Regions from separate parts of the Teredinibacter turnerae T7901 genome, predicted to be linked through region 2. Evidence: predicted binding sites of a transcription regulator. Region 2 holds the regulator's gene; each other region holds the start of a gene.
The links. The regulator sigma-54, encoded in region 2, starts transcription at its own class of promoters, with help from an activator protein. The targets are predictions, from matches to a motif close to TGGCACANNNNTTGCNNT.
Positions count from the first base shown of each region.

Region 1: the regulator sigma-54 is predicted to act here: its motif matches at 1,814-1,831, upstream of TERTU_RS07030 (HesB/IscA family protein).
Region 3: the regulator sigma-54 is predicted to act here: its motif matches at 2,038-2,055, upstream of nifH (nitrogenase iron protein).

Region 1 is NC_012997.1:1,630,309-1,633,554, reverse strand. It holds gene nifS (cysteine desulfurase NifS) at 1-392, opposite strand, end outside; gene nifU (Fe-S cluster assembly protein NifU) at 394-1,347, opposite strand; gene TERTU_RS07030 (HesB/IscA family protein) at 1,403-1,726, opposite strand; gene TERTU_RS07025 (nitrogen fixation protein NifZ) at 1,958-2,227, shown strand; gene TERTU_RS07020 (hypothetical protein) at 2,761-3,126, opposite strand; gene TERTU_RS07015 (hypothetical protein) at 3,126-3,246, opposite strand, start outside.
Region 2 is NC_012997.1:4,215,059-4,218,304, forward strand. It holds gene lptA (lipopolysaccharide transport periplasmic protein LptA) at 1-426, shown strand, start outside; gene lptB (LPS export ABC transporter ATP-binding protein) at 432-1,157, shown strand; gene TERTU_RS16930 (RNA polymerase factor sigma-54) at 1,361-2,896, shown strand; gene TERTU_RS16935 (PTS sugar transporter subunit IIA) at 3,046-3,246, shown strand, end outside.
Region 3 is NC_012997.1:1,595,179-1,598,424, forward strand. It holds gene TERTU_RS06790 (hypothetical protein) at 276-839, opposite strand; gene TERTU_RS06795 (SIR2 family protein) at 878-1,726, opposite strand; gene nifH (nitrogenase iron protein) at 2,131-3,009, shown strand; gene nifD (nitrogenase molybdenum-iron protein alpha chain) at 3,128-3,246, shown strand, end outside.

The sequences.
Region 1 (3,246 bases), 2.6 Mb from region 2:
TTCAGATCGAGGCGTCCCTTACCATCTACCTTCAGGTAATGAACGGTGTAACCTTGAGTTTCAAGATTTTCACACAGATTCAGTATCGCTGGGTGCTCAACTTCTGTGGTAATTATTTCTTTGCGTTCCGGCTGTGCGCGCAGCGCCGACAGGATAGCCGTCGAATCCGACTCAGTACCACAGGAAGTGAAAATAATTTCCGAATCGTGCTCAGCGCCTAACAGCGTTTGTACTGTTTTACGCGCTTTTTTTACTGCGAATCCTACCTTGTTACCAAAGCTATGCAACGATGACGGATTACCAAACTGTTCAGTAAAAAACGGTAGCATTTCTTCCACAACAACCGGATCGACCATTGTGGTTGCGTTGTTGTCCATGTAGATATCGTTCATTTTACGCTCCTACAAGAGTGGTCAATTGCTCTTCTGTAACAGGGGTGACCTTAACGAATTCACCAAGCGCTTCCATCAGCTTTTGTTGGATACCGCCAACGGTGGCCGTAGCCAGCTGGCAGCCTGAGCAGGCACCAATAAGCTTGATATAAATATTTTTACCGTCGACATCAAGTAATTCGACATCGCCATGGTCGCGCTGAAGTGTCGGGCGAATTTCGTCGAGCGCTTTTTCAATAACTTTAATACGCTGTACAGAAGTCAGCTTGCGTGCTGAAACAGCTTTTTTCTCCTCAGCAACAACGGGCTCAGGTTTCGGCTCTTCTTTCTTGATTTTCACTACTTTCTTCTTGGAAACTACGGGCGCAGGTATAAAAGTTTCGCCTCGCGCGGTCATTTCCTCTGAAAGAATATTTTCGATAGCTTCATGACAAGAAGAACAACCACCACCCGCTTTTGTATAGTTGGTGACTTCTTCTACAGAAGACAGGTTGTTTGCGCGAACGGTATCGCGAACCATTACCTCATCAATGGCAAAACACTTACAGACTAAAGCACCTTCTTCGTGATCATCTTCCAGCTCAATGCCGCGATAATCGGCAACCGCTGCTTGCAAAGCCTCACGCCCCATGACCGAACAGTGCATTTTTTCGGGTGGCAGTCCATCCAGGTAGTCTGCAATGTCCTGGTTGCTGATTTTTAGTGCTTCATCAACATGTAAGCCCTTGATCATCTCAGTGAGTGCTGACGATGACGCAATCGCAGAACCGCAACCAAAGGTCTGAAAACCCGCATCTTGAATAATATCGGTAGCCGGATCAACCTTGAGCGTTAACCGCAATGCATCCCCGCAACTCAACGAACCCACATCGCCAGTCGCATTAGCATCCGCCACTGCACCGGCATTTTTTGGATCGAAAAAATGTTCTTTAACTTTTTCTGAATAGTCCCACATAATCTGCACCTCCAGTCGCCAGACTGCTTAATATTGCACCATCTGTTAAAAAGGATTAACAGGTAAATGAATTACCGCAGCCACAGGTTCCTGTAGCATTGGGGTTTTCGAATTTAAAACCACTGCCTTCCAGATTCTCAACAAAGTCGACTGTGACGCCGTCAAGCATTGAAGCACTGGCCTCATCGAGTAACAGTGTTACGCCACCGCAATCAACAAGCTGATCGTTAGCAGCAGAGTTTTCCTCGAGACGCATAGTGTATTTAAAGCCTGAACAACCACCGCCCTCTACCTGAATACGCAAACCTGCAACTGGCTTGTTTGCGCTTGTAATAAATCGATCTACCGCTTCAACTGCTTTTCCGGTTAATGAAATCATCTTCGTTTCCTCATTCATACTGAACTGTTGCATGGCACCCCTTGGCAAAAACCTTGCAATCAGTGTTTCAGGGTTCTCGTAGGGATAAGTGCAAGCCATGTGCCACAGAGAAACTTAGAATTTTATTGCGGAATATCAAACAGTTACGTAACCGCCCGCTGAAACGAGGATGTTGCGAAAAACACCAGTCACAACCTTTGTCGCCTTTGCGACAAGCCATAGGAGTCTAAAATGCTGATAGACACACTCGCCCCAGGAGATATCATTTACGCTGCTGACGATATAGTGAACGACGGTAGCTTACCCGGATTACCCGATGACGCCTTGATAGCCGAAAAAGATCGTCGTGGCGTCATTATCAATACCGGCCACCTTGAGGAAAATCCAGATAAGGTTCTTGTACTGGTGCGTTTTGAAACAGGCGTCGCAGCGGGAGAATTAGGCCCAGCTGTCGCCTGCTGGCCAGATGAACTGTACATCCCGATGGATAACATGAACTAAAAAGCTGACGGCGAGCGCATAAAGCCACAACACTATGTGCACTTTAAGACATATTGTTGTGGCTTTCCGAACGGTCGAGTAGGTCGCGGGCAACATACCCGTTAGTAGCTGCACACCTGAAATGCGAAGTCGTGTCGCCAACTTTACGTACCTCAGTTCTATCAAGCAGGTTTTCACCCTAGAGCTGGCACGAATTGCGTCTTTGCAGCTAAAAACCGCCACAAGTGTCATATAGCACTCAAAATCTCAAATACACCGTAAACGGGTTTTGTAACTTACAACTGGTTTTTTCCACCAGCGCACACGAACACTGCCATGGTGATTTTGTGAGGAACAGTAAAAAAGAAATAGTGTGTCAGCCCAGTAGCTTGGTCATCCGAAACAACGACAAGCTCGAGGCAATACCGTCACCGAACAGCCAGCGGTTTTTTTGTCCTAACAGAACCACTTAACTAAATCGCAAAGCTAGTTAAAAGACAATTTGAAGAAGACAGGAATGACCCGAAAATTCCAATTCGGGTCGAGAGAAGTATTCAGAGAGCAGGTAACAAACGCAACTCGCTTGCCAGCGCTCCGGACTTACCCCAAGCCGTAGTTGCTTCTATAAACCATTGCGGTTTACTGGGATGCGGCTGAACCACATCATATTCTGCGTATGCCTGACCGTTCTCGTGCACGATAACACTGCCAATCAACTGACCGTTAACAAGCCATTCACCTGATAGCGACTCGGAACTATCGAACGGATCTTTTTTTAGCTCCGTGCGAGTAAAAGCCGCTGGCTCTGCAGGAAGCTTGTCTTGCAAGCCTACAGCGTCTAGAGCACCACGTAGCGCTTGCCAAATTTCACACACGACAGGCCAATCTCGCTGCAGCCGCTCGGTAATAAGATCAGACACTAATCATCCTCATCAAAAAAGGAAGACGCGATAGTGAAATAGGCGTAGCCGCCGATTTCATCACTCGTATCCAGTTCCAAAAGTTTTTTCAATACTGAATACGCCGCAAGCACTCTTCCT
Region 2 (3,246 bases):
GGCACCACCACCTATGCAGGCAGCGTTATTGTCGAGCAAGGCAGCATGAAAATTCGTGCGGAAAAAGTCGTGATTTATGGCCGCAAAGATACCTATTCCCGCGTGGTCGCTACCGGCACGCCAGCGCGTTTAAGCCAGGTGCCCAAGCCCGGCCAGGAGCCTGTGACCGCGCGTGCTAACCGCATGGAATATCAGATCACCAGCGAAACCCTGATCCTCCTCGACAATGCGGCTTTCCGTCAGGAGGGCACCAGCCTAAGCGGCAATCGCATTGAGTACGATGTAAAAAAAGCAGTGGTACGCGCTGGTGGTAAAGCTGATGCGGAAGGCGACGATCGCCGGGTTCGCATGGTGATCCCGCCAAAAGCATTGAGCAAAGAAGACGAACAGCCCGCCGACAATAACAAAAGCTCCAACAGGCCCTAGTATTTATGCAGCAACTGAGTGCCCAACACCTCGCCAAAAGTTACAAAGGCCGCAAGGTCGTCATCGATGTATCCCTGTCTGTGGACAGTGGCCAGATCGTGGGCCTGCTCGGCCCCAACGGCGCGGGTAAAACAACCTGTTTTTATATGATCGCGGGCATCATTAAAGCCGATCATGGCGATATCCAGATTGGCGACAAGCGCGTTACTCACCTGCCAATGCACGAGCGCGCGCGCGCAGGCCTTGGGTATCTGCCCCAGGAAGCGTCGGTATTTCGCAAGTTAACAGTTCAGGATAATATTCTTGCGATTCTTGAGACCCGCAAAGAGTTGAGCCGCAACCAACGCCGTGAGGCGATGGAAAAACTGCTGGAAGAGTTTCACATTGGCCACATTCGCAACAGCCTTGGAATGGCGCTGTCAGGCGGCGAGCGGCGGCGTGTTGAAATCGCCCGAGCACTGGCCACAGAGCCCGATTTTGTGCTCTTGGACGAACCCTTCGCCGGAGTCGACCCGATTTCAGTGAGCGATATTAAGCAGATCGTACAACACCTTAAAAATCGCGGTATTGGCGTGTTGATTACCGATCACAATGTTCGCGAAACATTGGATATCTGTGAGAAAGCCTATATCGTCTCGGAAGGCCACATCATCGCAGAAGGAAGCGCCAATGATGTACTCAACAACAAAAAAGTGCGCGAAGTATATCTCGGTCAGCACTTCCACCTCTAATCGCTTTCTGCAGATAATCAGCAAAATCTCTTGACAAACGACTGACTTTTGTATTTGTCACGGCATAATACTTGCTTCTGATTTTATGCGATTTTATTGCACCTGGACTGCGGCCGGAATACACTAGCCTCATACAAGCCGGCGCCCCACAGGAGTTGCCACTAACTGATAGTGCACTTTAACCAGACGCAGTAAATCGAACTATGAAGCAATCCCTCCAGTTAAAACTGGGCCAGCAGCTCACCATGACCCCGCAGCTGCAACAGGCCATCAGGCTTCTTCAGCTCTCCACGCTCGATCTTCAGGCAGAAATACAAGAAGCTCTGGATTCAAACCCTATGCTCGAAGTTGAGGAAGACCTCAGCGGCGACGACTCTCACAGCGGTATCAATGAACAGGCTCCAGCCAGCAACGAGCTTAATGGCAAGGACAGCGCCGACGGCAAAAGCGATGCTGCAGATGCGAATGGCGCCGACCAGGAGTCCAATTCCGACGCATCCTCCGACGGTGATTGGAACGAAGACAACATTCCCACTGACCTTGCGGTCGACACCAGCTGGGACGATATCTACGACCCCACCCCGAGCGGCACCGGACTCGCAAAACCCGACTCCGACGATTACGATTTTGAATCCCGACGTGGCACATCAGAAACGCTGCAGGATCACTTGCAGTGGCAGCTGAACCTTACCCCCATGTCAGTCCGCGACAAGGATATCGCCGAAGCCATCATTGACGCGGTAAAACCCAACGGTCTGCTCGGCCAGACTCTGGATGAAATTTTTCATGGCCTGGAACCTCACCATGAAGAACTCGAAATGGACGAAGTGGTGGCTGTACTCCACCGGGTGCAACAGTTTGACCCACCCGGCGTTCTCAGCCAGGACGTACGTGAATGCCTGCTCATTCAGCTGAGCCAGCTTGATATCAGCAACGAAGATGTGCGCAACGCAAAAACGCTCGTCAGCGAGTTTCTCGATCTGCTCGGCGGCCGCGACTTCAAACAGCTGATGCGCAAGCTAAAACTGAAAGAAAGCGAACTACAGGCGGCGGTACAGGTTATCCAGGGATTGAACCCGCGACCCGGTGAACAGATTGGCAGCGACGACACAGAGTATGTGGTGCCGGATGTGTTTGTGAACAAGGTAAATAACCGCTGGATGGTGCAACTCAACCCGGATATCGCACCGCGTTTACGCATTAACAGCGACTATGCGTCACTGGTTAAGCGCGCCGACTCCAGCGCTGACAACACTTTTCTACGCGACAACTTACAGGAAGCGCGCTGGTTTTTGAAAAGCCTGCAAAGCCGCAACGAAACCCTGTTGAAAGTCGCCAGCTGTATCGTGGAAAAACAACAGGGGTTTCTCGATTTCGGCCCGGAAGCCATGAAACCGATGGTATTGCACGACGTGGCAGAAATTGTCGAAATGCACGAATCGACGATCTCGCGAGTAACCACGCAAAAGTACATGCACACCCCACAGGGGATTTTCGAGCTCAAATACTTTTTCTCCAGCCATGTGGCCACAGATTCCGGCGGCGAGTGCTCATCTACCGCAATTCGCGCTATCATTAAAAAATTAGTTGCTGCGGAAAATGCACGCAAACCGCTCAGCGACTCAAAAATTACAGGGCTATTGGCAGAACAGGGAATCAAGGTCGCACGCCGCACCATCGCTAAGTATCGCGAGTCTCTGAACATACCTCCCTCGAACGAACGCAAGCGTTTGGTATAGCAAAATCTGGGAATGCCGGTCTAAAGTCTGATGCCGCAAATAAAATTTGCGGCTAAAGTGGGCTTGGATCTGAAACTAATACTGGTAGAATGCGCGCCGTTTGACTCCCTGCAACATCCAACATCTGCTGTTTTACCGGGCGCAACGCTATGCAAATTTCTACCATTCTAAACGCCAAGCGAACCCGAGCGAAGATTGCTGGCGGCAGTAAAAAACGCTTGATCGAAACACTCGCTGGCATTTTTAGCGAATCCGACACTGGCCTCGACCAAACTGAATTGTTCCAACATATTTTCGCCCGTGAGCGGCTTGGCTCCACAGGCATTGGCGGCGGTATAGCCATACCCCAC
Region 3 (3,246 bases), 2.6 Mb from region 2:
ATCGAGCGGGTAGGGGATCTATGAGATGAAATGCTGGCGCCTGTGAGCGTTATGCGGTGCGTTCCAATTTAATGTACGCTTCGGCTGGTGTGTATATGTATAGCGCTATATTTGCGTAGCACTACTATATTCGCTTAGCAATATAAGTATATTGCGATGACGTAATATTAAAAGCGGTAAGTTGATTGTTCACGAACGTTAGCATCGTGTTATGTGCTATTTCGCGTTGAGCTAACTCCAAGCGTGGGGAACTAACTCAACGCTAAATATGGCCCTTAAACTGGGCCGCGCGCTTCTTTTTTCACTTCTACTGTGAAGCTGAGCGCATCGTTGAAACTTTTTTCTTCGTACTTAGGATTAAACTCTTTAAGAGCGTCGACGATAGTAATAACTTTATCTTCCGCACTCTGGCCTTTAAAGTCGGATTTTTCCATGCGCAAATCATCCATCAGCATGGTCCAGACAGCGCCATCGTCATGTGGGATGACTACGGCCTGGTAACCCTCAATGGCTACCATCATTGGACGGTTAACGTTAGCAACGTAAAACAGCATAATTATGCCATCGGCGAAGTCGGCATTATATTTGGCGATAAAACCCGGCAGGTAGCCAAGGTCGTCAACCGCGCCTGCAATAGCTGTAATTTTTTCTGCGTTGCAAAGCACAACCGCTTGCTTGACGACGGATTTAGGAGGGTGGCGACGGCCTTGGGCATCAGCAATTTCACCTTCTTCAACAACCATATCGCCACGAAAAGCATATAGGCCGCTGGACGATGTTTCACCATTGACGCTCACATTGCAGAGCAGGGCGTTTTGTGCGTAAGTTTCTAATATCATAAAATTTCCCCATGTCTAGTTGTAGACTTTAAGTGTGTTTAAGCGGCGTTTTCCGCAGTAATTTCCAAAAGTGATACCCAGTCCTGCTCTATAAGCTGAATATTTTTCTTGTCCAAAAACTTTCTTTCTTTATCGGTTGGATCTGCAATGAGTGCCCAGCCGCTAAGCTCTTTATTTGCTCCGTAGATCAAATCGCTCATGACCATACGTTCGGTGTCGCGTGTGAAACGCATCCCCAAAAACAAATATTGTTTTTCCTGGCGGTAATCTTTCAGCCAGGTAGGAATGGCAAAGCCACCCATCAACTCAGTTATATAGTCGACGAAGTCTGCGTCTGAGGCTACATAGCTGGGTTTAGGCAGAGGGCAGCCCATTGGTTTGAAGATGGCGGGAATTTTAGTGTTTACCTGGTCTTGCTCAATCAGCGTGTAGCTGCCGTTGGCGAAGTGGTATATATCAAAGCGATATGGGTGAGCCGCTAAGCGGGCAGCGCCGACGATTAATGTATGTTCCCGATCACTATATTGCTGAAGCAACTGAATATCTCGATTTGCATCGATAACGTAAGGCGCTCCCATTTCTGCCAGCGCGACATGTAGTTCAGAGGTGCTCCATTGTGTTTCGCCATAAACTTTGGTTAAAAAGTTTTCGATAAAACTGCGGCCTTTTTTGTTTTCTATATGCATCGCTGCGCGGGGGAATTCGTACATTAAACGTGGCGACATCGGCTGACCATTTGTCATCGCCATTATCAGGCTATCGCTGTCTGCAGGAATCGCCGCGCCGTCCAATTTATTTGTTACACCGTTGAGAGTGCCTGGCCCCAGATAAGGAACAATGGAGCCTGTTCGTATACCTTCTATTAGTTGATTGAGATCGGATGTCACAGTCTTACTCCTGGAATTGAGAATGAATTTAATTATTAGGTTCAGCAGGAGCAATTACTAAGCCAATTAAAAGCTATTGAAATTTAAAGAAAAACTTTTGGCGTTACAGATTAATAACGTGAAGGGAGAAACAAATTGTTGGCTTTGTGACAAATAAAGAGAAGAAATTGATTAAAAAAATAACCTTTGTCGCATTGTCGTTATTGACACAACGAAAGGCCCGTTTGTAACTAACAATACTGGTATGTGTGTGACCCGAAGAATCTAAAAAATCCTTTTAAATCAATGCCTTTATGCTTTGGTAAGGGCTTTGGCACAAAGCCTGCTCTATACCCAGCGTATGTCTGCGCTCAGCGTGCGTGGGGTAGACGATGCGAAACGAACAAACTGAGGAGATTAGTATCATGGCAATGCGTCAATGTGCGATTTACGGTAAAGGTGGTATCGGTAAGTCTACCACTACTCAAAACCTTGTAGCTGCTCTGGCTGAGGCTGGTAAAAAAGTAATGATCGTTGGTTGTGACCCTAAGGCGGACTCTACCCGTCTTATCCTTCACGCCAAGGCTCAAAACACCATCATGGAAATGGCTGCAGAAGCCGGTACCGTTGAAGACCTGGAACTGGAAGATGTATTGAAAGTTGGCTACGGCGACGTTAAGTGCGTTGAGTCCGGCGGTCCAGAGCCCGGTGTTGGCTGTGCTGGTCGTGGTGTAATCACTGCCATCAACTTCCTGGAAGAAGAAGGCGCTTACGAAGACGATCTCGACTTCGTATTCTACGACGTACTGGGTGACGTTGTATGTGGTGGTTTCGCTATGCCTATTCGTGAAAACAAGGCTCAGGAAATCTACATCGTTGTATCTGGCGAAATGATGGCGATGTACGCTGCTAACAACATTTCAAAAGGTATCGTTAAGTACGCTAACTCTGGCGGTGTGCGTCTTGCTGGCCTGATCTGCAACAGCCGTAATACTGACCGCGAAGACGAACTCATTATCGCTCTTGCTGAGCGTCTGGGTACTCAGATGATTCACTTCATCCCTCGCGACAATGTGGTACAGCGTGCAGAAATCCGTCGTATGACTTGCATCGAGTACGATCCTGCTGCCAAGCAGTCAGATGAGTACCGCGAACTCGCACAGAAAATTATCAGCAACGAAAAACTGGTTATTCCTACTCCTGTAACTATGGACGAGTTGGAAGAACTGTTGATGGACTTCGGTATTCTTGAAGAAGAAGACGAAAGCGTAATCGGTAAAACAGCAGCTGAGCTCGAAGCTTAATTAAGCAACCCTGCTGTTAGTCCAGGAAGTTCACGGCGGGGCGGGCGAAATAGCCTAGCTAGGAGCACAAATCCTTGTGCTCCTATTACCCGAAAACACACTTTCAGGAGACACAATCATGTCTGAAATGTCACGCGAAGAGGTTGAAGCCCTCATATCAGAAGTTCTGGAAGTTTATCCAGAAAAAGCGAAGAAGAATCGTGAGAAGCACCTTTCACCTAACGATACTTCTTTGGA